Regions from separate parts of the Shewanella frigidimarina NCIMB 400 genome, predicted to be linked through region 1. Evidence: predicted binding sites of a transcription regulator. Region 1 holds the regulator's gene; each other region holds the start of a gene.
The links. The regulator LexA, encoded in region 1, represses DNA repair genes until DNA is damaged. The targets are predictions, from matches to a motif close to TACTGTATNNNNATACAGTA.

Region 1 (10,055 bases):
AGTTTGGCGTAGTGATGCAGGTGTACCTTAATAATAGTATTAAGGCCTATAAAGAAGCCGACAATTACCACAGCAAAGCGGATTTAACGGCTGCATTAATTGAAGGTGCAGTGATGCGCATTCGCCCTAAAGCCATGACCGTCGCCACCATCTTTTTTGGTTTACTACCGATCATGTGGGGTAGCGGTACGGGTAATGAAGTGATGCAAAAAATTGCTGCGCCTATGGTCGGAGGAATGGTCACTGCGCCGCTACTGTCGCTATTTGTTATCCCAGCAATTTACTTGCTGATATATGGCCGTAAGTTACCCAAGCAATCATTATCTTAAATTTATTTAACCAGAGTTGAGGTTATTACTTTTACCCCTATAAATAAAAATCCCAAACGATTAATCGCTTGGGATTTTTATATGCTAATTACAATGTTATTTACGCTTAAGTGATTCATTAAGTTGGTCGGCTTCATCTTGTTTCTTTTTACGACACGCCGCAATATCGTCAGGATGCCCATATTTGCATGGATCGCTGGCTAAAATTGCCCTAGGGACATTCAGTATCATGTAATCTGTGTCATTTTTATTGTCATCTGCATTGCCAATATTATTACCAATATTGATGATATCGGTACCACGGCATCCCGTAAGTATCACTAAGCTAGATAACAAGCTTAATTGGATTATCCATTTTTTCATTGTTGTAATATTCCTTGTTTTTGACGCGCAAGCAGCATCATGCGGATAATCCCCCATAGCATAATAATCGCACCGATAATCAACATAATAATAATGATCAAAGGGTTGGCTAACATAGGCAAGAAATCTTGGTCAAACCCTACAAGGATACCGTAGAGTCCAAGACCAAATAATATCGTGCCAGGAAAATCGATCAGTGCCACTAACAACATATTGCGATGAATACTGGCTAATGTGATTTGGGTGTTTTCCTGTGTCATTCACTCATCCTTGTTTAAATACACTAACTCTTACCAACAACTAATAGTAACACTCTACTAAAAGTAACATTTTACCAACAACTCAATATGACATCACTTAATAATCAAGGTTCAATCGGCCTTCTATCTTAAATCGTCATTCGATCTTAAATCGGCACTCTACATTAAATGATACTCTAGCTTTAATCGGCAACACACGAATATAAATAATCAACATTCATTATGGAAAAATATAATTTTCAGATCTATTTATTGCGCAGCAAATAACGCAATAATGGAAAAAACCCCACCTTGTGGATCATTGAGTACTGAAAAACGGCCTACGTTTGGAATATCGGTTGCTGGCACACAAACAGTAGCTCCCAAGGTTTGTGCTTTAGTCACTGATACATCACAGTCATCAACGGCAAAGTAACTCATCCAGTGGGCAGGAGTATCACCCCATTCTGCAGTCATTGCCATCATTCCGCCAATGGCTTGTTCATCCGCATACCATTCGGTGTATTCAAAATCAGCCACATCATTAAGCTGAGTTTGATAACCTAATACTTGGCTATAAAACTGTTTCGCCGCAGCGGTATCACGACAAGCAAGCTCAACCCAACATAGGGTATTTGATTCTTGCGATCGCTTAATGCCAATATGGTCTTGGCCTTGCCATAATGCAAATCGACAGCCTTCTGGATCTGTGCATAGCGCCATACGGCCAGCATCTCCAACAGAATGAGGCCCCGCAATAATTTCACCTCCAGCTTGAGTCACAGCCTTAGAGGTAGCATCAACATCATCGACCGCAAAATAAATTGTCCAATGAGTCGGTAAAGCCTCCATTTCTGCTGGCATTGGGTACATTGCAGCAATATCATCACCGTCGATTTGCAGCATAGTATAATGCCCTTCTGGCATAGGCATATCATCTGCTCCCCAGCCAAATAGCGCCTGATAAAATGCTTTACCTGCCGCCCAATCATGAGTTGCTAATTCAATCCAGCAAGGCTGTCCTTGTTGATACTGTTGTACCTTCATTATCCTAATCCTTTATAAAAATAGTTGCCTTGTTATAGCCAACATGAAACTTGTCTTATAAGTTAAGTCGATATCAGCAGAAAAGCAAAAAGCCTTCAAACGAAGGCTTTTTGACTAAAAGTTTTTTCACCGGAATTTTTTGCGTCTATTTAAACACCGGCAATATATCGGCCATGGCCAGCAAATGACATGTGGCAGTGATAACTCCAAACAACACCACAATAGCAATTAACGGGGTTCCACCAGGGACTTTAAATCCCTTTGAGTCAGGATATTGTTGTCTTACTTTATAGGCTAATAACGCTGGTACAATAACAGCCCAAATAGTGGCAGCTAGCGCAGCAAAACCAATCGCTAAAATAAATCCATTCGGAAATAACAAACCAAGGATTGTTGGTGGCACAAACGTGACCGCTGCCGTTTTAATTCGTCCTGATCGCGAGTCGTCAAACCCAAATAAATCAGCAAGGTAATCGAACAAGCCTAGTGTCACACCTAAAAATGATGAGGCAACGGCAAGGTTAGCAAATAGGGTTAGCATGTTATCCAGCCATTGACTGGCAATAACCCCAGACAACGCACCCACTAACACACCGATATTGCCACCTTGAGCAATAATATCGGCAAACTGGCTTCGTTGAATATTACCCATCGTTGCCACTAACCAACATATATAAATTACCAATGCGATAGTGGTTCCAGTAATAATGGCTTTAACGATGGTTTTGGCATCTTTACCGTAATATTTGACTAAACTTGGCACATTGCCGTGATAACCAAAACTGGCTAAGCCAAATGGAATCGCGGCAAGTAAATAAGGCAGGTAACGCGATTCACCATCAGGCGACACTAGCTTTATGGTATCGATATCGATTAATAAGTTACCAATAGCCAAAAAGAAAGTAATCACCATGCCGCCAAGCATGATTGTGGTGATACGGTCGACCGCTTTAGTACTAATAAATACCACCAGAGCCAAAACTACCGCAAACACTAATCCGGCTACGCTCTGCGGTAGGCTTACGCCCAATGCAGACAGACTGTGATTCACAATCGAACCACCACCGCTGATGTAAGCATAGGTTAAAATATATAACACAAACGCAATCGAAACGCCGTTAATCACCCGCCAGAACTGCCCCAGAGTCACCCGAGTTAAGGTGTCAAAACTGTCACCTGGTTCAAAATGCAAATTGGCTTCTAATAACAATAAACCCGACATTAGCATGCAAAACCAAACGCCGAGTAACATCGCGATAGAATAGCCAAACCACATTCCAGCACCAACAACGGGTAACGAAAACATCCCCGCACCCACAGTGGTTCCGGCAATAATCATCGCCCCACCCAATACAGATTTACCGCTGGTACGATGCTTAGCAGCATTCATATGATTAGCCATTATTGTCCGTGCTCCGCTTCCACACTATCAACAATGGTTTGTCTTACTAAAGAGCTGAGTAATTTATTAGCGTTATCACGAATTCTGATCACTTCTGCACGATGTTCGTCGCTGCATAAATAGCCCAATTCTTTCAGTTTCACACTCAGGGTGTTATATAATTTTTTGTCATAAAATTCTGGTGCGGTAATACCGTGCAGCGCGCCTAATCGTTGGGCTAACAAATGGCTATCGCGTTCCAGTTCTGAGCGCTCAAGATCTGGTTTTATTGCCAGTAAATTAAAAATAATCGCATAACGTTGCAACGTTTCACTGATAGTTTCGGCTAACAATAACACTTGGGTAATATGACGAGGCGTTATCTCAAATTGATCGCTACCTGTCAGTAAACCTTGTTCAACCATGAAATCTAAAATGCAATCTACATGTTTAGGCACATCATCAATGCTCATAAAGAGTTCAGCTTTAAGCAATGGATAAAAGTCCATTACAATGGCATGAATTCGCTGACGGTCGCACACATCATAATGCACTAAACAACTGGCAATTAATGACGGAAGCGCCATTAAGTGAATAATATTGTTACGGTAATAACTCATGGTGATGGCAATTTTTTCATCAACAGAAATGATTTCGCCAATAAGGTCTTTGGTACTCACAAACTTATTTAACGACAAACAATGATCAACAATTGACTTGCCATTACCTTCTGCCACTGAGGCGTATTCGGTATAAGGCACTGTTTTAAGTAAGGCTAAATACAAATCAAGCTGACGCTCTAACTGGCTTCTTTCTAACGCATTTTGCTCTGACGCTAGTAACACTAAACTGGTCAATGTTACTGAGCTGGCTGCGGCAGCGCCATTGATATTAGTCATTACACGGTTAGCCAATAAATTAACTGATGGCGTAAACCAAGACGGTTTTTGATCAGGATCTTTAGCTAGCTCATCACGCCACTCTGGCGCCTGCTGATTTAAGAACTGTTGTAAATTAATCGGCTCACCAAAATTCACATAACCTTGGCCAAAATTGCCTAACTTACGAATAGCACCAAAGACCTGCCAAACTGATTCTTTTTTCTTTTTCTTACCGCTTAATTCTTTGTGATACGTCGCCACTTCCATCACATGGTCATAACCTAAATACACGGGTACTAATGTCACTGGGCGCTCTATCCCACGAAGCACACTATTAATTGTCATAGCCAACATACCGGTTTTAGGCGCTAACAAACGTCCGGTACGCGAACGGCCGCCTTCAGTGAAATACTCGACCGCATAACCCTTAGCAAATAACTGATCTAAATATTCACGAAATACTGCGGTATAAAGTTTATTACCATTAAAACTACGACGGATAAAGAATGCACCACCACGGCGGAACATCGGCCCTGCTGGCCAAAAATTAAGGTTAATACCGGCAGCAATGTGCGGCGGAACCATGCCCTGATAATACAAAATATACGACAGTAGCAAGTAATCCATATGGCTACGATGACAAGGAACGTAAACAATTTCATGGCCATCATGATGTAACTGTCTTACTTGTTCGGCACCTTTGATATTGATACCACTGTATAATTTGTTCCATAACCAAGTCAGGAAACGTTCGGCAATACGCACCAAACTATCAGAATAGTCGGCGGCAATTTCATCAAGGTATTCAATGGCGGTTTCACGCGCTTTCTCGACCGTTACTTTCTTATTCGCAGACTCTTCTTCAATGGCTTTTTTGATAGATTCTGATTTTAATAAAGAGGCAAACAACGCTTGTCGATTAGGTAATTGTGGCCCTGTCATCACTTTGCGTTGACGGCGGAAATGCACTCGGGCAACTCGGGTTAATTTGTGAGCAATTCTTTTATCAGTACCATGTTCATCGGCCATATGACGAAGCGATAGTGCATTAGAAAACTGGACGAAATTATGGCGCCCTAAAAATAAAATCATTAACCATTTACGTAACCACGTAGGGTTTTCACGTTCAAATACTGCAGCTTTCATGCTGTCTTCTTCTTTACCGGGTGTACGTCCCCAATAAAGGCAAACAGGAACCAACTGTATATCTAATTCAGGACTCTCACTGTGAAGTGACAATAAGCTGGTAAAATAATTAAGGAATTTGTCACCACTTTCACGTTTACCAAATAGTGGTTTGCGGCCCTCTAAACAGACCACACGAGGCACGGTTAAGCCATCAAGCTGTAATGGCTCATAAGGACTGGGCAGACCAAAGCCCTCGGTGATTTCGCTCAACGCGGCAATATCGCTAATAGATTCCGTTTTCATTAAATAAACCAAAGGTTTAGTTGGATCTATATTGAGGTCATCAAAAGGATCGTGAGGGACCACAATGGTCTGTACCATCCACTTTTGAATCCATCTTAATGCTCGTAAAAATATTGAATCTGGTTTTGACATGGTTATTTTCGCAACATAAGCCACTGTAATATTGATGTATAGGATACCAGAAACCACCCTGCTTACACTATCAGACCGATCTATCTTTACGCTTAAGCTCTCACTATCAGAAATAACATAAGACAGAACATTAGTAATAGTTAACTAAAACATATTGTTGAGTGATACTTAATCAACAAAATACAAAAAATAGTTGGTTAATACTTGCGCGAACATAAACACTGTATATAATGACAGTCACTGTATAAAAAGACAGGAATCATCATGAGACCGTTAACGCCGCGCCAAGCAGAAATTTTAGACTTAATTAAAAACAATATCGCCGAAACAGGTATGCCACCCACTCGTGCTGAAATTGCGAATCGTCTTGGCTTTAAAAGTGCTAATGCCGCCGAAGAGCATTTAAAAGCATTAGCCAAAAAAGGCTTTATCGAGATCATGCCTGGGACCTCAAGAGGCATTCGTTTACCTCAAGAAGAACAGGTTGAAACCGGTCTGCCACTGATTGGACAGGTTGCTGCTGGTGAACCAATTTTGGCTCAAGAGCATGTAGAGCAATACTATCAAGTCGATCCAAACATGTTTAAGCCCGCCGCAGATTTTTTGCTGCGAGTACGTGGTGACAGCATGAAAAATATCGGAATTTTAGAAGGCGACTTACTCGCTGTACATAAAATGCAGCAAGCACGTAATGGCCAGGTTGTTGTGGCACGTGTTGATGATGACGTCACCGTAAAACGATTTGAACAAAAAGGTAATGTGATTTATCTGCATGCCGAAAATGAAGATTACAATCCGATAAAAGTAGATTTAAGTTGCCAAAGCCTAACCATCGAAGGGCTTGCCGTTGGCGTTATCCGTAATGGAGATTGGTTATGAACAAACTAATGGGCATCGCGCCACGCCACCCGGGCTTATGGGTAGATTTAACTGAAACAGAACTGCATAGCACCCAAACCATTCAAACATTACAAACTGTCACTCAAGGTGAAGCTGAACTGAGCCAATTGTGCAGCCAGTTAGCGATATTGAGCCAGCAAGGCAGATGGATTGTATTAATTAGCCCGCCCCATATTGGCTATAAACATATGCTGGCAAGTGCTGGTGTAAGAATGGATCGCATTTTACTGGTGCACACCAAAGATGAAGTCGAAACATTATGGGCCATGGAGAAAGCGCTCACTAGCGGTACATCGAGCGCAGTAGTGACTTGGACAAGCTCACTTGATGCTCGCGATAGTCGCCGTTTAGAAATTGTCGCTAAAAGTGCACGTGCATTAGGGGTGGTAATTGAAGATGTGAATGCTCACTTACCTCACAAACATCAACTTGTTAGCCCTACTTTAACAAATGGAACAAGTAATTTTTGCTCATTTCACTAAGCACGAACCCTTCATTACCAAGCCCTGTATTGAATTCAGGGTTTTTTTTCATCTTTTTTCAGCCTATTAGCCAACAAAGTGATCTTGATCAATGTTTAATCTACAAGTAATGTGGTTAACAAGGATGAAACATTTTTTATCTTTAATTGGACGGGAATGACAGTAATCAAGATTACTTTCAGACCAATGATCCAAATCAAAATTGATAAGTTCAGTCGTAGGTACAAGCGTGGTGCACAGCTAACAATAAAACCGTAAACCGTCTGTTTACAGCCACCAAAGTACTTTGAGGTCATCAAACTTTTTTCGGGAACCGAAGAGTTTGCATAGAGCAGAGAATTACTGTGTGACTCTTCTTTGTAGTTGCTATTTGCAATTAGCAGAGGAGTAGTCTTGTGAAGCAATGGTTGTATTGTTTACTGGTTGTGTTTGTAGCACTTCCGCTTGGGGCAACAGAAATGCCCCTCAACATGACTCAAGGCGTGACAGATATCAGTGGCAAGGTTTACGACCTCCATATGACAATTCTTTATATCTGTTGTGTAATTGGGTTAGTGGTGTTTGGGATCATGATTTACTCAATGATTTATCACCGCAAATCAAAAGGCGCTGTCGCGGCCAATTTTCACGAAAGTACCAAAGTGGAAATTGCTTGGACCGTCATCCCTTTCATCATCTTAATCGGCATGGCTATTCCAGCCACCAAAACCTTGATTGCTATGGAAGATCCCAGTGATGCTGATCTCACCATAAAAATTACTGGGTCGCAGTGGAAGTGGCATTACAGCTATTTTGATAAAGACATCGAATTTTACAGCACATTATCCACCCCCAGAGCTCAAATTGATGGCAGTGAGGCCAAAGGAGAACATTACCTCCTCGAAGTCGATAAGCCATTAGTACTGCCTATTAATCAAAAAGTGCGCTTCTTGATGACATCTGATGATGTTATTCATTCATGGTGGGTGCCGGCGTTTGCCGTTAAAAAAGATGCCAATCCAGGCTTTATTAACGAATCGTGGACCCGCATTGATAAACCCGGTATTTACCGCGGCCAATGTGCCGAATTATGCGGTAAAGACCATGGTTTCATGCCGATTGTGGTGCAAGCATTATCGGAGGCCGATTTTGATAATTGGTTAGTGGAGCAAAAACAACTAGCAAGTAATGCTGCTGCAGCCGCTGCGGCATCAATGTCTAAAACCTTGTCTCTTGAGGAGCTAACCTCACAAGGTGAGCAAATCTATATTGCTAGGTGCGCCGCTTGTCATCAACCCAATGGCGCGGGTCTTCCTGGTGTATTCCCATCATTAATTGGCAGCCCTATCATAAAAGGGCCTGTTGAAGATCACCTGAATATCGTCTTAAACGGTAAACCAGGAACCGCAATGCAAGCCTTTGCAAAACAACTTAGCGCCCAAGAAATTGCCGCAGTAATTACCTTTGAGCGTAATGCCTGGGGCAATAATAGCGGTGATGTAGTGCAAGCAGTTGATATAGGCAACTTTTTAGGCAGTAACGAGGCAAGCACCGAACCAAGTAAAGCAGTAACCGATGCAGCAAGTACTATTGCAGCCACGGCAACTGACATTACCGATGCGGTTACCGACAAAGCCAATCAAGTTGTCGAAGCCGTAGCAGAAACTGTTGTACCAGAGGATCTGCCCACTTTAACCTTGGAGCAATTAATTGCTGAAGGTGAGCAGGTTTATGCTACGACATGCGCTGCGTGTCACCAAGCCACTGGCGCAGGTTTACCTGGCGCTTTCCCTTCACTTATTGGCAGCCCTGTTGTTACCGGACCGGTTAGCGGACATATCGATATCGTTATGCACGGTAAACCAGGAACCGCAATGCAGGCATTTAGTGGTCAACTTAGCCCTCGCAAGATGGCGGCGGTGATTACGTATGAGCGCAATGCGTGGGGCAATAATTCTGGCGAGGCGGTGCAACCTGCCGATGTCGCTAGCCATGGACAGTAGGGGAAAACAATGAGCACAACAACGCACGATACACTGGCTACCGCTCATGATGATCATCATCACGGGGCTCCGAAGGGGCTAATGCGCTGGCTACTCACCACTAACCATAAAGATATTGGATCGCTATATTTATGGTTTAGTTTCATTATGTTTCTTACTGGCGGCGCCATGGCAATGGTCATTCGAGCTGAATTGTTTCAGCCTGGATTACAGCTAGTAGAGCCTAACTTTTTTAATCAGATGACCACAGTTCATGGTCTCATCATGGTGTTTGGGGCGGTGATGCCCGCTTTTACCGGATTAGCTAACTGGTTAATACCTATGATGATTGGTGCACCAGATATGGCACTACCGCGAATGAACAACTGGAGCTTTTGGATTTTACCCTTCGCCTTTGCCATGTTATTAGGTTCGCTATTTATGGAAGGCGGCGGTCCTAACTTTGGTTGGACATTCTATGCCCCGCTCTCAACCACCTATAGCCCTGACAGTACCGCCCTATTTGTTTTCTCCATTCACATCATGGGAATAAGTTCGATAATGGGCGCAATTAACGTCATTGTAACCATTGTAAACTTGCGAGCTCCTGGCATGACATGGATGAAGTTACCTTTGTTTGTGTGGACCTGGCTTATTACCGCATTTTTACTGATTGCGGTAATGCCAGTGCTCGCAGGTGCGGTCACCATGGTATTAACCGATAAGTTTTTTGGTACTAGCTTTTTTGATGCAGCAGGTGGTGGCGATCCGGTGATGTTCCAGCATATTTTCTGGTTCTTTGGTCATCCCGAAGTTTACATCATGATTTTACCGTCCTTCGGTATTATCTCCGCGATAGTACCAACCTTTAGCCGTAAAAAGCTGTTTGGTTATTCCTCAATGGTTTAC
Region 2 (10,055 bases), 960 kb from region 1:
GTTTAAAAATATCGATTTCGTAGTTTGAATGCACGCCTTGCATAATCGCAGCAATTCGCTCAATACCCATACCTGTATCAACAGAAGGTTTTGGCAATGGCAACATTTCACCGTCGGCTTGACGGTTGTACTGCATAAAGACAATGTTCCAAATTTCAATAAAGCGATCACCGTCTTCTTCAGGCGTACCTGGGCGGCCACCCCATATATGATCGCCATGGTCGTAGAAAATCTCACTACAAGGACCACAAGGACCGGTATCACCCATCTGCCAGAAGTTATCTGACGCAAAAGCTCCGCCTTTATTATCACCAATGCGGATCATGTTTTCTGCTGGCACACCTATTTTTTGAGTCCAAAGATCATATGCTTCATCATCGGTTTCATAAATAGTCACGCAGAGGCGTTCTTTTGGCAGCTTGAGCGTTTCAGTTAAAAAGGTCCATGCAAAACGAATTGCATCTTCTTTGAAATAATCACCGAAACTAAAGTTACCTAACATTTCAAAGAAAGTATGGTGACGAGCGGTATAACCCACGTTATCTAAATCGTTATGTTTGCCACCCGCGCGCACACAACGTTGAGATGTTGTCGCTCGAGTGTAATTGCGTTTATCCATGCCGAGGAACACATCTTTAAACTGGTTCATACCCGCATTGGTGAATAACAGTGTTGGGTCATTTGTGGGAACAAGCGAGCTGCTATCAACAACCTGATGTCCGTTATCTTCAAAGTACTTTAAAAAAGCGCTTCTTAACTCTGCTGTAGTCTGAAACATGAAATGGCCCTGAATATAGAAAATACGAAAGTAACGAGCTTGGCATGCAAGCCTGTAAATGTAAGCATTATATACTGAATTTACGTCAATGTGCGAGATGAGTGACTCGATTATCCTCTTCGCAGAAACCGATAATAATAGTTATTAATAAGCTGTCTCATTGACTAAGCTTAAGTAGCATAAGTCTGGGTAATAAACGCTTCTCAAACAACCTCCTGCCCTACTAACCGCATTGGGTTAACTGACAATAGGCTATTTATTGCCTGTCAATTTGCTTAATTTAGCAAAACAAATATTGAGGTGGACAGGCTGGTTAGCAATAATGGTTTTTATCGAGTGCCGGATTACTCTTCAAATATAAAATGATCTAAATTCAGTTTAATTGATTCGAATAATTAGCCGCTATTAACTATTACGATAAAACAACAGTCTTGGATAGGAATAAACTAGCTTTAAAAATATATGAGATAACAGCAGATCTAGCAGGTAGTTTATTGCAGGATTTGATTTCACACGCTAAATACTAAATACCAAGCGCTTAGATATTGAATATAAACAAGTTAATACGTTTTACATTAAGGTAGCTTAAGCTTACTAAAAGTAATGTAGAGTAACAACGATGTCATAACAACGGCTGAAACTCACAATAACGAGTACATGAATTTTTGAGTATATCAATGATTAAGCGGTGTAGTTTTTAGCTGTGAAGTTATTCGCGGTATAAATGTCTGAAGATTTTAGGGGAATATTCGCGGCGCGCAACATGCGCTACCGCGATAGAGGTAACTGACTGGCTAGTTTAAAACACTTCGCCAGTTTCAAGGTCAATATTCTCATCACTTTCTGTTTTTGAATCTGATGAATTAGCACCACCATTCAATAACATAGCACGTAAAGTGGTATTAATTTCGCTAGCAATGACTGGATTCTCAGTCAAGAACTTACCTGCGTTAGCACGGCCTTGACCAATTTTTTCGCCTTTGTAGCTATACCAAGCGCCCGCTTTATCAACTAATTTATGAGCAACGCCTAAATCGACTAACTCACCGGTACGGTTAATACCTTGTCCATAAAGGATTTGGAATTCCGCTTGCTTAAACGGAGCCGCAATTTTGTTTTTAACCACTTTGACGCGAGTTTCATTACCGACAACTTCGTCACCGTCTTTAATGGCACCGGTACGACGAATATCTAAACGTACTGAAGCGTAGAACTTTAGTGCATTACCACCGGTGGTAGTTTCTGGACTACCAAACATCACACCAATTTTCATGCGAATTTGGTTAATAAAAATAAGCAAAGTATTTGATTGCTTAAGATTACCAGCCAGCTTACGCATAGCTTGGCTCATCATACGAGCGGCGAGGCCCATATGTGAATCACCAATTTCACCTTCAATTTCAGCTTTTGGCGTTAATGCCGCAACAGAATCGACCACAATAACGTCTACAGCACCAGAACGAGTTAACGCATCACAAATTTCTAATGCTTGCTCACCAGTGTCTGGTTGTGAACAAAGTAGGTTATCAATATCTACGCCTAGCTTTTTGGCATAAATAGGGTCCAGAGCATGCTCTGCATCAATAAACGCACAGGTTTTACCTTCGCGTTGCGCTGCGGCGATCACTTCAAGAGTTAACGTCGTTTTACCTGATGATTCTGGACCGTAAATTTCAACGATACGTCCCATTGGCAAACCGCCCGCACCGAGTGCGATATCCAATGAAAGCGAACCGGTAGAGATAGTTTCAACATCCATTGTGCGATCTTCGCCCAACTTCATAATTGAGCCTTTACCAAATTGCTTTTCAATTTGGCTTAAAACGGCGGCTAGTGCTTTCTCTTTATTTGGATCAACCTTCATTATAAAACCCTCTTAAGGCATTCAATACGTTTAGTAAAATGCTATTTCGACTTAGGTGAAGTGATGTGAATCATTTCAATATGTTCATCAGTATACTGTATAGTCATACAGTATCAAGTGCTGAGCTGATTTTTTTTTTAACCTTTGAGAATTGCCTATTTACATCAATATTTTATCCCCATAAAATTTTTTGTTTGAATCTATTTATACGCTGGGGACAAATATTGTTAAGATTAGCCCCATAAGATTTACGTCCTACGATTGATTAATAGTGAAGTGTTCATAATGACAGTGATTGATACCAGCGATTTAGAAAAACACACCCCGATGATGCGCCAGTATTTGGGCTTAAAAGCGGCCCATCCTGATATGTTATTGTTTTATCGAATGGGTGATTTTTATGAGCTGTTTTACGATGACGCTAAACGCGCTTCTGAAATGCTAGGTATTTCACTGACGGCTCGTGGAAAAAGCGGCGGAGACCCGATTCCCATGGCAGGCATTCCATATCACGCCGTCGAAGGCTATTTAGCAAAATTAGTTAACATTGGTCAGTCTGTGGCTATTTGTGAGCAAATTGGTGATCCAGCGACATCGAAAGGGCCCGTTGAACGCCAAGTGGTGCGTATTGTGACCCCTGGCACCTTAACCGACGAAGCTTTACTGCAAGAAAAACAAGACAATTTACTGGCGGCACTGTATCAGGGTAAAACGGGTTTTGGTTACGCGACGTTGGATATTTCATCAGGTCGTTTTGTGGTTGCTGAATTACCCACTCGTGAAGCTTTAGAAGCCGAATTACAACGCACTAATCCAGCTGAGCTACTGTACAGTGAAGATTTTACTGACATGTTATTGATCAATAATATGAAAGGCATCCGTCGTCGCCCTGAGTGGGAGTTTGACTACGACACCTGTATTAATTTACTGCTCAATCAATTTGGCACCAAAGATTTACACGGTTTTGGAATTACTGATGCACGATTAGCGTTACAAGCTGCAGGTTGTTTAATGCAGTATGTCAAAGATACCCAAAAGATGGCGTTGCCACATATCAACTCGATTGTGCGCTTTAATCAATCAGAATCAATTATTTTAGATGCCGCAACCAGACGTAATTTAGAGTTAACTCAAAATTTATCTGGTGGGCGGGAGAATACTCTCGCATGGGTATTGGATAATACTGCCACCCCTATGGGTAGCCGTATGTTACAACGTTGGATCCATGAGCCATTACGCAATCGTCAAACAATTCAATATCGACATAGTGCGGTCAGTGAACTGATTGAACAAGATTTGTATCAAACGTTACATGAGCAACTAAAAAGCTTAGGTGATATCGAACGTATTATGGCTCGTTTAGCACTACGTAGTGCCAGACCACGTGATTTTTCACGCTTAAAGCAAGCACTAACGCTTCTGCCTGAAATCCAGCAAACATTAGCAATATGCCAACAACCTCGATTAAACACGTTAGTACAATTACTGGGTGAATTTCCTGAACAACACGATTTATTAGAACGCGCTATTGTAGACAACCCTCCCATGTTAATTCGTGATGGTGGCGTTATCCGTACTGGCTATAATAATGAGTTAGATGAATGGCGCAAGTTGAGTGAAGGCGCCAGTGATTATTTAGTCGAACTTGAAGCTCGTGAGAAACAACAAACAGGGATTAATACCTTAAAAGTCGGCTATAACCGAGTTCATGGTTACTATATTGAAGTGAGCCGTTTACAGTCAGATAGAGTGCCACTGAGCTATCAGCGCCGCCAAACACTCAAAGGCACCGAACGTTATATCACCCCAGAATTGAAAGAATACGAAGAGAAAGTACTGTCTAGCCAGGGCAAAGCACTCGCGCTTGAAAAACAACTGTGGGAACAACTGTTTGACTTGTTGTTACCTAAACTACAAGAATTACAGCAGTTTGCAACGGCTGCTGCCGAGTTAGATATATTAAGTAACTTTGCCGAACGAGCAGAGTTATTTAATTATCAATGCCCACAAATGAGCCACGACATTGGCATTAATATTGAAGCGGGCCGCCATCCTGTCGTTGAGCGAGTTAGCCAAGCAGCGTTTATTGCTAACCCAGTTGCATTAACACCACAGCGCCAAATGCTTATTGTTACAGGCCCAAATATGGGCGGTAAATCAACCTATATGCGCCAAGTAGCATTGATTACATTAATGGCACATATCGGCTGTTTCGTTCCAGCAGACCATGCTCAAATTGGTGAAATCGACCGGATTTTTACCCGTATTGGTGCATCAGATGATTTGGCATCAGGCCGGTCAACTTTCATGGTTGAAATGACCGAAACAGCTAATATTTTACATAATGCGACTGCGAACAGTTTAGTGTTAATGGACGAAATCGGTCGCGGCACCTCAACCTATGATGGTTTGGCACTCGCTTGGTCTGCTGCTGAATATCTTGCGAAAAACGTCAGTGCCCTGACATTATTTGCTACTCATTATTTTGAGTTAACCCAATTGCCCGAGCTGTTACCGTCAGTAATTAATGTGCATTTAGATGCAATAGAACACGACGACACAATTGCCTTTATGCATTCGGTACAAGAAGGTGCTGCAAGTAAAAGTTATGGTCTACAAGTTGCAGCCCTAGCGGGTGTTCCGGCCTCCGTCATTAAAGCGGCAAAACATAAGCTTCATCAACTGGAAAACCGAGATATGACATTATCTCAACAGAATCCAACTCAAGTGAGTATGAACTTATTACCTCCAATTCCAGAGCCATCACTAGCACTGGAAAAGTTAGCCCAAATTAATCCAGACGAGTTGACGCCGAAGCAGGCTTTAGATTATTTGTATGAATTGAAGCGATTAAGTCACACGAACACCTAGCGCCGAAAATAACTGCTTAAGTGTTTTTTTGAACTGTGGAAGCCTGCAAAGGCTTCCATTTCAATGACATATCAGGTGTTACATCGAACAAGTAACAGTCTCAGTAACAACTTTAAAAATACGTTGAAATGAACTAATAGCATTAAAACACCATCAATAATAGCTAGGTTATATCGTCAAATTGCAACTACACAACGCTTAAATTAAGTTGGCGATTAGTGGGATAAACCTAATCACATGAGTCAAAATACAAATACTCATATAGGTTTTAACCCGAACATCGCAACACCTTAATTGACCTTATTGAGACATTAACGATGACATATCATTTGTGTGTTGATGATAGTCTACCGCTTAATATTCACAATATACTTCCACTATCCATTAGTCTCTGAATAATGCTTCAACTGACAGTCCTTGCGACCCTAGTAAGTCTTTTAAACGTTTAAGTGCTTCGACTTGAATTTGACGAACACGCTCACGTGTTAGACCAATTTCGGCACCGACATTTTCTAATGTTGAAGGCTCATATCCGAGCAAACCAAAACGCCGCGCTAATACTTCACGCTGTTTGGTATTCAATTCATTTAACCAGCCTACTATCGAATTAGATAAATCTTCATTTTGTACCCGATAATCAGGGCCAACGGAATCATCATCAGCAATAACATCTAATAATGCCTTCTCATTATCGCCGCTGAGAGGCGAGTCTACCGAAGTGATTCTTTCATTTAACTTCAACATACGACTGACATCACCGGTAGACACATCTAATTTTTCGGCAATCTCTTCTGCTGTAGGTTCGTGATCAAGCTTTTGGGCAAGCTGTCTTGCTGTCCGCAAGTACACATTTAATTCTTTTACAATATGAATCGGTAAACGAATAGTACGAGTCTGGTTCATTATTGCCCGTTCAATGGTTTGTCTAATCCACCAAGTCGCATAAGTGGAAAAACGGAAACCACGCTCAGGATCAAACTTTTCAACCGCTCGAATCAAGCCTAAATTGCCTTCTTCGATAAGATCGAGCAGCGCTAAGCCACGATTGTTATATCTTCTGGAAATTTTAACAACAAGACGGAGATTGCTTTCTATCATGCGGTTGCGAGACTTTTCGCATCCTTTGAGGGATTTACGTGAAAAAAACACTTCTTCCTCTGCTGTCAGTAGCGGAGAAAAACCTATTTCACCTAAATATAATTGAGTAGCGTCTAAATTTTTCTGTAAGTCATCTTGGACTTTTTCTTCAATATCAAGTTGTTGCACCAAATCGCGTTTATCGGTTGCAACTTCTGGTGGTTGTTTAGCTAGATCGACAAGACATTCTGCTGAAGCAGTATTATTTTTGCGGCTCATAATTGCTCTCCCAAACCTAATTTGTGGTATTTAATCTACTTCACTTGCTTATCCTCCGTTAATTATGTTGCTAAACAATTACTGTTTAGGTAGATATCGTAATGGGTTGACAGACTTACCATGAAATCGTACTTCAAAGTGAAGCATAACTTGGTGTGTCCCGGTACTGCCCATTTTTGCAACTGTTTGTCCTGCACTCACATATTGCTTTTCTTTAACCAATATCGTGTCGGCATGCGCATAAGCACTTAAAAAATCATCATTGTGCTTGATAATAACTAAGTTGCCGTACCCGCGCAGTGCATTGCCGGCATACACGACTCTCCCATCTGCTGCGGCTTTAATAATATCGCCGCGATTACCAGCAATCTTTATACCTTGATTGCCTTGTTCTGATGCCGAAAAATATCCAACTATTCGACCTCTAACTGGCCAGAGCCATTGCTGAACTTGCTGTGGCAAATTAACAACAGAACTACTCGCACTTTGGTTAATTGTTTGTTGGGTAGTTGTTACAGAATACGCAGGCTTCACTTTGTGATCAAGATCTTTTTTCGTTCTGGCCGAAACGACTACTGGGCTTGGGTTTGGTGTGGCTGCTGGTTTGATTGTTTTTAATTTAGAACTATCTGAGCTCGATATATAGGGCTTAGTGACGGCTTGGGTTTGCACTGAATTAACATAAGGTTGGGATGTTCGAGCTGGTGCCGATTGACTATTATTTGTAGCCGCTAAATTAAGCGTTTGCCCAGGATAAATAGTATAAGGAGCCGATAAACGATTCAAACGAGCAACTTCGACAAAATTACGCCCAGCTCCCCAAGCTATTGAATAAAGTGTATCGCCTTTCTTTACTTTATATTTATCGTTTTTTAACGAGCCTTTATGATATCGAGGACCATGATTTTTTGACGATAAGCTATCTACCGGTGCGGGACGATCAGCTTGAAAGCTGCATCCAGTGAGCATGATTGCTAAGACCACAAAGTTTGGCCAACCGGTATTCATCAAACAAAATCCTTAACGGGGAAAATACGTGATTGTTAAGCTAAAGAAGCTTACTCCAAACGAAAACATCAATAATTGATAAAATTCATTTCTATCGTGTTAACTAAGCCAAATCTCCATTAATAAGAGGTACAAATTTAACAGCCTCTATAATCTCAGATTGGAATGTCTGTCCGATACGGGTAATTTTGAGTAATTGCTGGGTGTCTTCTCCTACCGGAATAATCAATACGCCATGCTCGGACAATTGTTCAAGCAATGCTTGAGGTACTGTTGCAGCTGCAGCTGTCACCATTATTCCATCAAATGGTCCACGGTTTGACCACCCTTGCCAACCATCACCATATTTGAATGCGACATTGTGTAAATCTAGACGTTTTAATCTTTGACGAGCTTGTATTTGTAATGCTTTTATACGCTCAATTGTGAAAAGCTCAGGAATTAGCGATGCTAAAACAGCTGCTTGGTAACCTGAGCCAGTGCCAATCTCTAACACTTTTTGAGGATTGTGCTGCAGCAGCAGTTCAGTCATTCGAGCCACAATATAAGGCTGCGAAATTGTCTGTCCCTGTCCGATAGGTAATGCAGTATTCTCATACGCTTTATGAGCTAATGCACCATCAAGGAACAATTCACGTGGTGTTGTTGCTACAGCATGCAATACCGCAGGATGTCGGATCCCTGCTTCGGCCAATTTTTTGGCTAAATTCATTGCTGATGTAGAAGCTACGCGTGTCATATTTTTATTATCCAATCGGCTAATCCATCAAGTTGATTGTATGCCGTTAAGTCTACAGTGAGTGGCGTTATGGATACATATCCCGCGGCCACCGCACCAAAGTCAGTCCCTTCTCCGGCATCTTGCTCACTGCCAACAGGACCAAGCCAGTATATATCTTTACCCGCTGGATCTTGGGTTTTTATCATACCTTCAGCTTTATGTCGGGCACCTAAACGGGTGACTTTAATCCCTTTAATTTGTGCTAAAGGTAAATCAGGAACATTAACATTCAAAATTTGGTCACGGCTAATGGGATGTTCCAGCAACCCTTTTACAATTTTGGCAGCAAAGATGGCTGCTGTATCGTAATGAATTAATGATTTTCCAACCAGTGACACTGCTATGGCAGGTAAACCTAAAAATCGTCCTTCCATTGCCGCTGCAACAGTGCCTGAATATAAGGTGTCATCCCCCATATTCGCCCCAGCATTGATACCAGAAACAACGATATCGGGTTCGGTTTGACACAATTGCCTAATAGCGAGATGGACACAATCTGTCGGAGTACCGTTAACAGAAATATAACCATTTTCTAAGTTATTAATTCTTAATGGATTAGTCAAGGTTAATGAATTGCTCGCACCAGAGCAATTACGATCCGGTGCGACGGTTAATACTTGCGCAAACTCACTCAATGCGTGGGTTAATGCAATAATACCGGGGGCTCTCACGCCATCATCATTACTGACTAAAATATTAATCATTAATTAACACTCTTCATTTTTTTGTGCTTGTTGCTCGGCAACCATGACTTTTCGTTGTGACTCTTGGACATCTTGATAATCAGCAAGTTCGCGTAACACCGAGGTGGCATAACTCCCTGCAGGTAATACAAATTCAACAGTGAGCGTATCAGCATCAAACTGCCATTTCATTCCTTGAGGTTCAAGTAATAATGGCCGTCTCTCTTGTGATAAACCTGCTTCTTCGAGTCCCTGTAAATCAGCCGATAATTCAGCTAATGGCGTTAATTCTAAAGCTAATGCCTCACCTTGTGCTAATGGCGTTCCCCTTCCCCAAAGTGGAGCGGAAAGTTGGATATCTTTTTCAGCTAAGCGGTTGTTAAGTACCTCATCCCATACTTCGGCGGTAAAATAGCTTTTACTACCAGCTAACATCACGCAATCACCCGCGACGGTATCTGCCTGATGATTAGCTAATCGAAATGACACCACCTGATTGAACACATTAGAACGCACAGCTGATAAATACATGCTGCGTTTATGGCGATCTTTTATGTTACGACCACCACTCAGCATTTGTCTGCCTAAGATCAGGTTTTTACCATCGTGGCCAAAGCGCTGCTCACCAAAGTAATTAGGGACTCCGAGTTTTGCTATCTGCTGTAAACGAGACTCGACATCGGCCGTATCATTGATATTGCGTAATGTCAGAAC
Region 3 (10,055 bases), 2.0 Mb from region 1:
GGTTGTAAAATTGCCGCAGGGAACACAATTTCATTAAACGAGCTGTTGTAATAGGCATTGACCGTTTGCGGTGTCATCCCCCAACGATTACGGTCCGTTTTTTCCAGTTCTTTTGTTACGCTATCGGCTTGGAAGTATTTGCGTAGATTCTTAATATCACCCACTAAATCATTTTTAGTGAGGGTTAAGCCATCAAATTGTTGCCATACATCGGGATAACCAATTTTTGGATTAAATGCTGCTAACTTAGCATGAGCATTCACCTTGGTTTCTGCGCCCATCCAATCTAAACCATCAATGCGTTGACCTAATGCTGTGCGCAGATTGTTAACTAACTCTGCCATCTTTTGCTTAGACGACTCAGGGAAATAACGCGACACATACACTTTACCAATAGCGAAACCTAGAGATTGAGTGCCTGACATCTCTTCAACTGCACGTTTCCAGCGTGGACGAGGTTGCTCTTGCCCAGTGAGTTCTTTGCCAAAAAAAGCAAAATTGGTATTGAAAATGTCTTCTGACAATAACCCTGCATTATTACTAATGGTGTGGAAGGTTAAATAGTCTTGCCACACAGTGAGTGGTTGTTGGTTAATTAAGTCAATCATTGCTTTAACGGGTTCTGGCTGCGAAATATTTAGTTTCGGCACTTGGTAACCGGTTTGTGCAAAATAGATATCCCAATCAAATCCAGGATATTGCTTAACCAATTCTTCACGTTTGAGTTGGTTTAAGGTTAAATCACGGTCACGACGCTTTTCTCTAGGCCATTGTGCCTGTGCAATTTTTGTTTCGAGTGCCAAAATAGTTTGGGCACGTTTTGCACCGTCGTTTATACCAGCAAAGGCGAGCATTTTAGCGATATGGTCGACATACGCTTTACGGATGTTAACGAAACGCTCGCTGTCTTCGAGGTAATACGAGCGATCGGGCAGACCTAAACCACCAGCACCAATAGTCATTTCATATTGATCTGGATCTAGGCGATTAAACCACATACCACCCCAAATAGGTGATGATGCACCAGTAAGCCATGCTTCACCGAATACTTTGGTTAAATCTTGTGTTGAGCTAATCGCAGCAATTTGATCTAAGGTGCCTTTAATTGGCGTGATACCCAACTTATTAATGGTGTCGGTATCCATATAGGCATGATAAAAATCAGCAATTAATTGTTCTTCGGCAGTTAAGTCGCTGCGGCTGGCAATATCGTCGATAATGGCTTTCACTTGATTCTCACTGCGCTCAGCTAAAGCATTAAATGCGCCATAACGAGTTTTGTCGGCAGGCATGACAAAGTTGTCGTACCAAGTGCCACTTGAATACATAAAAAAGTCATCACCAGGCTTAACGGCTTCATTACGTGCAGCTAAATCCACCCCAAAAGTACCTAACTCTGCTTTAGCGGGGGCTGGTGAGGTCACGGTTGCAAGTTTAGTGTTATTTGTATCAGATACGCCGCAACCACTTAATAGTGCTGTGGTTAATCCAATCGCAATTAAGGATTTATTCATTGTTATCGTGTTCCTTGGTCTATTTTTACAGAATTATTTGCCTAGCCATATTGAAAGACTGACAAAAAATGTCAATGTTCGAATTGTTAGCAAATTTAACCAATGCTGAGTTAAGCAATGAAATGAGCTGCAGAATATGCGCTGGTTTGATTTTATTTAGATGTATTGTTTATTTGAGAGGCACAGATAAGGGCAGTTGATTATCATCAGCATAATTAACCAAAACGTGGAATAAAAGTGAGTTTGGCTTTGTAATATTAACGCTGCCAGTGTTTAAGCAACCTAACCATTTTTGATTGTTACTTTTCTTGGGACTGGCATCTGTATTGATAGCGCTATTGTTTGAGTTTGTTTACTCAATACCCTGTAAATCAGCTTAATCGTTAGGTTTATGATTTACACCACCGCTCATAAAACAAAGCTTGCACAACATCGCTGGCGCGACAACTCTGACGCGAGAATGCTGACAGTTGGCTGGAGTGTTTAATCTGAATTTTGTGGTAATGATTTTTCAATTTCCTTAGCCAACTGAGTCAATAAGTTGCTGTACGCGCTGACCAACTCCGCAGCCGTCGAACCAGCGTTAGTGACCGCGATGAAATTTTGTTTTGCCAACGTTTGGTGTAATGAATTGTTTGTTAGCTCCCAGTTGGCATTGAGTCTGGCGTTATTGCCATCTCGGTTGAGGGAAGTAACCTTGATTTTAATGCTGTACTGGGGAGTGTTGTTTGCTCGCCAAGGAAATAACACCAGATTACGACGGCGATCTCCTTGGCTTAGATTGATACTCATGACTCGGCTGATACCTTGCTCAAGCGGTTCAGCCCAATAACTATTGGCAAATCGTTGCAGGCTACCATCGTCCAGTTGATACATCAGTTGCGTAAAATGTAGGTATTCGGCTACGTCAATTGGCCCGATACCAATGTCATGCTCTAATGCAATACTGCCAGATACCATTTGGCTGGGCATTGTAGTTAACACAAAGTATTGTTTTTCGGGAGAGCTTTGGCAGCCACTCACTAAACTCAATAGCAGTAAACCGATCCCCCAGTTAATGCTCCAAACTTCATATTTTTCCATGACATTATTCTCCTAAAGGTAGGGCTTTTTTGCCACGTATGATGGCCTCAGGTTGTTCATCTAAGGTTTCGCTCAAGCTTCGTAGCGATCGAGCTGTGCGGCGGATTTCTTCCAATGTATTGGTGAGTTCTATCAACAATGGCGAGTTTTGGTCGAGTGTGTTGCCTGCTTGGTTTGCAAGCTGATTAATGCTTAATAGTGTACTGCGTAATTCAGTTAAACTATGGTTTAGCGACTCAACGAACTTGGGTTCATCATGATTTAATTGCACCAGTAAATTATCGAGTTTTAGCAGCACTTCAAGCCCATTTTTACCTAATGCTGCTTGAGTGTTGTCTAAGTTAATCGCGGTGCTTTTAACTGCTTTGGCTGCATTATCAAAATTATCCAGTGCTTGCTGTATTTTTCCGCTGGCGGCAATGTCACTGAGCTGCTGAGCTAAATTATCGACATTGTTGACTAAACTTTTTAAGTTTAACGATTGCAAGTCTTTCGACAGTGATTCGAAATCAGTCGCGATGGTCGGCAATTCTAATAATTGATCTTTTTCTCCGTGAAATACCGGTGACGTGTTGGGAAAGAAATCCAGCTCAACATATAGCAGTCCGGTGAGTAAACTCAGATAATTCAGCTGGGCGCGTAAGCCGTTATCGATGGCGTGAGAAAAAAACTCTTCACCTACTTGGATCCCTTTTATATTGATACGTTTCAACAATAAGTCGGCATGAACCGCAGCCGTGACACCCTGGCTACTGTCGTTGGGGAAATCGATACTGATATCGCTTATTTCACCTATTATGACCCCTTTTAATTTTACCGGTGCGCCTACCTGTAACCCTTGCACAGAACTGTTAAAAAACATCACTACAGGGGCTTTCTCTGCAAATATACGCCCACCGGAAAAGAACAGTAATGCAATAAACACTAAGATAATTGCGCCAAATATAAAGGCACCAATCGCGAGCGGAAGTCGTTGGCTTTTACTCATGAGATCTCCGATTTTTCGGTACGATTGAGAAATTGACGAACCCTAGGCTGGCTACTGTGTATTTTTAATTCTCGTGGGTCACCACAATCGAGCATAGTATTGGTCTCATTATCCAGAAATACACAGCGAGTGCCGATTGACAATATACTGGGCAGCTCGTGGGACACAATGATCACGGTAGAGTCTAACGCCTGGCATATTTGCACGATCAATTGATCTAAACGCATCGAGCTAATAGGGTCTAAACCTGCAGAGGGTTCATCAAAAAATAACAATTGAGGGTCTAATGCCAGCGCCCGTGCTAATCCTGCGCGTTTGTGCATACCGCCGCTTAACTCGGCAGGATAAAATTTCTCGAAGCCCGCTAAGCCGACAAGTGCCAGTTTATAGGCGACGGCTTCGGCAATTTGTCGCTCCGAAAGGTCGGTATAGAGCTGCATGGGTAACGCCACATTCTCGCCAAGCGACATGCTCGAAAACAATGCGCCAGTTTGGAAGGTAATTCCCCAATCTTTGAGCATTGCTACCTGCGTGGGTTCATCTGCCTCATAAAAGTTTTTGCCTTGATAGAGTACTTCACCCTTTAGTGGTGTGAGTAATCCCACCATCGATTTCAGCAAGGTTGTTTTGCCACAACCACTGCCGCCAATGACAAAAAAGATATCATTCTTGTTAATGTCGAAGTTGAGTTTTTTTTGCACCTCGGTACTGCCGTAGCCGACTGATAGATTACGTACACTGATAAAGGCATCATCAACCATGGCTAGATCCCTAATTTATCGTACAAGATATTAAGCGCCGCATCGGCGACAACCAAAAACACGATGGCCTTAACCACAGCGTGGGTTGTCGCTAAGCCAACGGCATTAGAGTCACGTCCGCAAAGCAGTCCCGCCTGGCAACCCGCAATCGCAATTAAAAACCCAAAAATTAAACTCTTGATTAAACCGGTAGAAATATCTACCCAATCAATCGCAACCTGGGTTTGCAAAATATACTGGGTATAACTTACGCCCATCCCGTTAGCAACTAACGCACCGCCAAGCATGCCTATTACATCTGAATAAATACACATTAGTGGCATAATGAAAATTAATGCTAATAATCGCGGTAAAACCAGAAACTCCATGGTAGGAATGCCCATTACTCGCAGCGCATCAATTTCTTCATTAACCTGCATGGTGCCTAACTGCGCCGCATAAGCAGCTCCGGTTCGGCCGGCCATAATAACGCCTGTCATTAGAGCGCCCATTTCACGCACCATTCCGATAGCCACTAAATTAGCCACATATACCTGGGCGCCTAATTGACGCAGCTGTACCGAACCTAAATAAGCCAAAATCATTCCCACGAGCAGGCTAATTAAGGTGACAATCGCAAGTCCTTTAGGCCCCGCCTGTTCGATAAAAAAAATAATATCACTTCTACGAGTCCTCGCTTTACCTCCCAACCAACGGCCTAATACCAAGGTACAGTCGCCAACGAATACTAATCCATCGTGCACCTGTAAGCCTTGCTTAATAAGACTTCGGCGTAAGGTCGGCCACAATCCGCCAATAGCGCCATCATTAGTGGGTTGATAAACAGGAACATCGGTAGCCAGTTGCAGTAATTGCTGCAATCCTTGAGGTGTTTGTTGAGTGTCTAGTGATATTTTTTGCTGTTCACACCAGCGAGATAATTGTAATAAGGCAATGGCGAGGCTTGAATCCCAGTGGGATAATTCTGTGGTGATTAAGGTGATAGATTGGCAATTGGATGGCAGCTCAGCACAAATATCTGCGCCTAGCGGTGCTTGGCCTAATTGCCAATCACCAGCAAGGTTCAGTAAGCAGTTATCATCGTGCATGTCGATATGGAATGTTGCGAGTGTCATGCTAGACCCCCGAGCCAATATGAAATAAGTATATTCGTTTGTTTTATAAACAGGTTAGCTTGGTTTTTGCTCCTGTTAACAGTGTAGACCAAGCTTACTGATTATATTTTGACCTTGGACATATTATTTCATCAATAATGAAGCTATCACTTTGATGTATTGACGCTTTGCTACATTGAAGAAGCGTTAGCTATAGAACATAACTGCCGCTTGTCGCGATTTAAAGCAAATAAACTTGCGCTGACAAAATTTAACGCTAATATATACTGTTTATTTATACAGTGTGTTTTTATACAGTATATATTATATTAGAGGTTGTCATATGCGCGTTATTCCCATTGCAGCCAGTGCCGGTATTACCGGTTTCGAATCACCTGCCGCTGAGTATCTTCAGTTAGGCCTCAGCCTTGATGAGATATTAATCCAGCATCCAAGTTCCACTTTTATCGGCTTAGCCCAAGGTGAGTCGATGCAAGGCGTGGGAATATATGATGGTGACTTATTGATTGTCGACCGCCATGAAACGGCTAGAAATGGCGACGTGATAGTGGCTAATTTTAATGGTGAATTTGTGTGTAAAATTCTCGACATGCATCGGCGAATGCTGATGTCGTCTAATGAGCAACATTTACCTGTGACCATCTGCGACTATGATGACTTTAGTATTGAAGGTGTGGTGATTCGCTCGATTCGTTGTCATCGTCAAAGCCCACTGCTTATCAGCAAAAAAGGTTAGGTAACAATGTTTGCCTTAGTCGATGCCAATGCTTTTTATTGCAGTGCAGAACAGGTTTTTCGCCCTGACTGGCGCGGCAGACCTATTATTGTGCTGAGCAATAACGATGGCTGTATTGTTGCTGCTAATCGGCAAGCAAAAGAGGCGGGTATTGAGAAGTTTTTGCCTTACTTTCAAGCTAAAGCATTATGCGTTCAGCGCAATGTCATTGTGTGCTCATCTAATTATGAATTGTATGCCGATTTATCGGCAAAGATGATGGCAATAATAGGTCGTTTTGCGCCAGAACAACATGTGTACTCCATCGATGAAAGCTTTCTGTCTTTTAAACATTGTTATCCTGCTATCAAATGCCTGTATACCCAGGGTCAGTTAATTCGTCGCGCAGTTTGGAAAGAAGCCCGCCTGGCGGTTTGTGTGGGCATGGGGCAAACGTTAACCTTAGCTAAAATAGCCAATCACGCCGCTAAAAAAATCCCGGGATACCAAGGAGTGTGCGTTATCGACACTGCGCAACTACGTAATGACATTTTACGCCAACTTGCCGTAAAAGAGGTGTGGGGGATTGGCAGGCGCATCAGTAAAAAGCTTGAATTGATGAATATTCGCAGCGCATACGATCTCGCCTCTATGCCACCCAGTTTGGCCAGAAAACAATTTAGTATTGAAATTGAACGCACGGTACGCGAACTTAACGGCGAAGTGTGTAAACAATGGGATGAGGCTAGGGCAGATAAAAAACAAATTTTCTCCACCCGCAGTGTGGGCGAACGTATTTGTGATTTTGAATCGCTATTACAGGCATTGAGTAAACATGTTGGCATCGCAGCAAGTAAAGCTCGTCAACAAGGCTCACATTGTAAAACCATGTTGTTATTTGCCAGTAATTCGCCCCATGACGAACGGCCTGTGAGTTATAAAGTTATCGTCCATTTTCCATGTCCAACCAATTGCACCATTGAACTCACCAAAGCCATGACCGACGCCGCCCCGAGATTATTTAGCAATGGTGTTCGTTATTACAAAATTGGTGTAGGCCTAGTTGATTTAACCAGCGAGAAACATTTTCAATTTGATTTATTTAATACCGCGAAGGTTAATTATGCCTTAATGGACACGCTTGACGGCATCAACCAACGATACGGCCGCGATACAGTGTTTTTGGCTGCACAAGGGATACAACAAAAATGGGCCATGCGCCGTGATTTACTCACACCTCAATATTCAACCCAATGGAAATGCTTACCTAGCATTAAATGCTAAGATTTTTTATTACTAAGGTTTATTACTTAGGTTTATTGTAACAGTGGTATTACTCTGCCATAGCACATGTAAGGTAAAGGGCATTCAACTATGGCTAAATCTTAAAATGTGATTCAGCTCTGATTATCGCTCTAGTTAAATTGTTAATGTTAAATCGTACTCATCATATGGCCGACATAATGCGAAATACGCTGTTAAACATAGCAATGATAATTTCACTACTTGGACAATTACTTGTTCCAAGTTTTGCTATGTCTAATGAAATGGCTATGTCAGATATGCAGTCGAGTAGCATGCAGCAATCAACGATGATGCAAGGTGACTGCGACACTAACGGTGACTGTTGTTTAAACGATATGAGTCAATGCATTAGCCATTGTCATGCTGTCGCGAATGCATTTTTGATATCAGCAACAAATCTCACCGATGCTCCACTAACAAGTGCTAAAGTGAGTTCGTCTTTATGGGCATCAACTCCCACCATTCTAGTAAGCCAAAATCCACCTCCGATAGCTTAATTCTTTATTTTTATTAGTTACCCACATTAATTTATAAAGATTTTTGTTGCTTCAACTATAAGCATCAAAAACTATAAGTATCAAAAAGTTAACGGAGTTTATTATGAAAAAATTCATTGCGATCACACTATTATCTTTAGCTAGCTCAGTATCTATGGCTGCCACAATTTCATTACCTGACTATTTAATTTTTACCGCGATCGATGGTAAATCGGTATCAAATAGTGCCCAAATGGAGGTGTCTCCTGGTCAACATCTAATAGAATTACAGTTTTATGATGTGTTTTCATCAGGAGCAGACGATACGAATTTTATTAAATCCGATGCGTTATATTGGAGCCTACATCTAACCAAAGATGAAGATATTCAAGTGCGTAGCAAAGAGATTTTCTCTTCAACTAATGCAAAGAAATTTATTGCATCACCGATGATAACCTTAGACCGTGACAGCGTAAAAGGTGAAAACGTGAAATTAGTTAATCACGAAGAGTTAATGGCTATTATCATGAAACAACACAGTAAAATGATGCAACAATAGTCAAAATCGATAGGGCGCTTGTATAGCGCCCTATCGTTATAAAAACCTGCTTGACCTATGTGCTGCACGTAGGTTTATAGTCAATACTAAGCAAAACAATTTTACATAACCCTTGTTTAAGATAATACATTTCACTATTCTGTTTGCTGTTATTTTTGGAGAGTATATTTTGCGTAAAGCCCACTTAATCATGATGTTTGTCTTACTGACGTTTGTCGGTCAGGCTTTTGCGTCTGTGATTATGTCAGCTAATATGCCAATGAGCTCAATGACAAAGTCAACATTATCGACAGATAATAACAATGATTGTCATGACATGAATATGCTAAAGAATGCCATGAATAATATGACTGACAATGAGAGTGACAATTGTTGTGCTCAAACCTGCCATTGTCCTGTCGGCTCATGTTTATCAGTCGCTTTAACGATGGCAATGCCAACGCTTAAATCAGAAGTCAGCTTAGTTAATTCTGCAACAATGTTTACCTCAGCACTAATGCCTCAGTATTTTTCATCTTTATACCGTCCTCCAATATTTGCCTAACATAGGCACAGTTACGCCTTTTTTTGCTAACTGTCCTAGCCAATCATGTAGTTTCAACTTTTTAACTTTTCGGTTAATAAATTGACATTAAACCGCGTTGTTTAATGTGACGAAATTTGATTTGGAGGCAATATTATGTCTGCTCTATATCGCAATTCTATTCGTTTTTTTCGTGTCATAGGTACTATTTTTATTCTGCAAATTATGGGAGGGATGTTACCTGCCCATGCAGCAGAGCCCGGCACTACGGCGCCATTACTCACTGTTTATAAAGATGCCAATTGTGGCTGTTGTGAGAAATGGCTAACGCATATTCGTGAGCGTGGATTTAGTGTTAATGCCCACAATATTAACAACCTTTATGAGTTTAAACAGTCAAAGGGTATTCCTGCTTCAATGCAATCTTGCCATACCGCAGTGTCATCTCAAGGTTATGTGTTTGAAGGGCATATCCCTGCAAAATTCATTAGTCGTTTTTTAGCCACCCCCCCTAAAGATGCTATCGGCCTAACCGTACCCGCTATGCCTGTGGGCAGCCCTGGTATGGAGTACCAAGATAAATTTATGCCATACCAAGTATTACTGTTGAAAAATGATGGCAGTAGCCAGGTTTACGCCCAAGTGAACTCGCTTGAGGAGTCTGTGCAATGAAATCGCAATACATGATAAAACCCATGATTCAAACGACAAACAGTGAACTCAACAACAGCCGACGCCGTTTTGTGTTTGGTGCATCCGCCATGTTGGCATTGATGTCGATCCCTTTCCCTAAAAATGCCTTTGCCAATGCGTTAAGCCAATCGTTGAGCCAGCTTTCTGGCAAAGTGTTCGACTTATCAATTGACTATAAAATGGTTAATTTTACCGGGAAATCTGCTCGAGCTACTGTGGTAAACCAATTACTGCCCGCGCCGTTATTACGTTGGAAAGAAGGTGAAACAGTCACCTTAAGAGTAAAAAATAATCTCGACCATGATAGTTCTATTCACTGGCAC

Region 2: the regulator LexA is predicted to act here: its motif matches at 2,736-2,755, upstream of recA (recombinase RecA).
Region 3: the regulator LexA is predicted to act here: its motif matches at 5,726-5,745, upstream of SFRI_RS10100 (LexA family protein).

What each region holds. Positions count from the first base shown of each region.
Region 1 is NC_008345.1:283,676-293,730, reverse strand. Features, by position in the region: gene SFRI_RS01400 (efflux RND transporter permease subunit) at 1-329, shown strand, start outside; gene SFRI_RS01395 (hypothetical protein) at 426-692, opposite strand; gene SFRI_RS01390 (hypothetical protein) at 689-952, opposite strand; gene SFRI_RS01385 (VOC family protein) at 1,202-1,978, opposite strand; gene mtr (tryptophan permease) at 2,124-3,380, opposite strand; gene plsB (glycerol-3-phosphate 1-O-acyltransferase PlsB) at 3,380-5,803, opposite strand; gene lexA (transcriptional repressor LexA) at 6,068-6,682, shown strand; gene SFRI_RS01365 (cell division inhibitor SulA) at 6,679-7,185, shown strand; gene coxB (cytochrome c oxidase subunit II) at 7,581-9,167, shown strand; gene ctaD (cytochrome c oxidase subunit I) at 9,177-10,055, shown strand, end outside.
Region 2 is NC_008345.1:1,243,554-1,253,608, reverse strand. Features, by position in the region: gene alaS (alanine--tRNA ligase) at 1-778, opposite strand, end outside; gene recA (recombinase RecA) at 1,578-2,642, opposite strand; gene mutS (DNA mismatch repair protein MutS) at 2,928-5,513, shown strand; gene rpoS (RNA polymerase sigma factor RpoS) at 5,898-6,869, opposite strand; gene SFRI_RS05445 (peptidoglycan DD-metalloendopeptidase family protein) at 6,948-7,880, opposite strand; gene SFRI_RS05440 (protein-L-isoaspartate(D-aspartate) O-methyltransferase) at 7,981-8,616, opposite strand; gene surE (5'/3'-nucleotidase SurE) at 8,613-9,362, opposite strand; gene truD (tRNA pseudouridine(13) synthase TruD) at 9,366-10,055, opposite strand, start outside.
Region 3 is NC_008345.1:2,327,258-2,337,312, forward strand. Features, by position in the region: gene SFRI_RS10075 (M13 family metallopeptidase) at 1-1,514, opposite strand, end outside; gene SFRI_RS10080 (PqiC family protein) at 1,998-2,597, opposite strand; gene SFRI_RS10085 (MlaD family protein) at 2,602-3,585, opposite strand; gene SFRI_RS10090 (ABC transporter ATP-binding protein) at 3,582-4,346, opposite strand; gene SFRI_RS10095 (MlaE family ABC transporter permease) at 4,349-5,461, opposite strand; gene SFRI_RS10100 (LexA family protein) at 5,784-6,197, shown strand; gene SFRI_RS10105 (Y-family DNA polymerase) at 6,204-7,460, shown strand; gene SFRI_RS10110 (hypothetical protein) at 7,667-7,978, shown strand; gene SFRI_RS10115 (DUF2057 family protein) at 8,082-8,516, shown strand; gene SFRI_RS10120 (hypothetical protein) at 8,686-9,060, shown strand; gene SFRI_RS10125 (DUF411 domain-containing protein) at 9,196-9,711, shown strand; gene SFRI_RS10130 (copper resistance system multicopper oxidase) at 9,708-10,055, shown strand, end outside.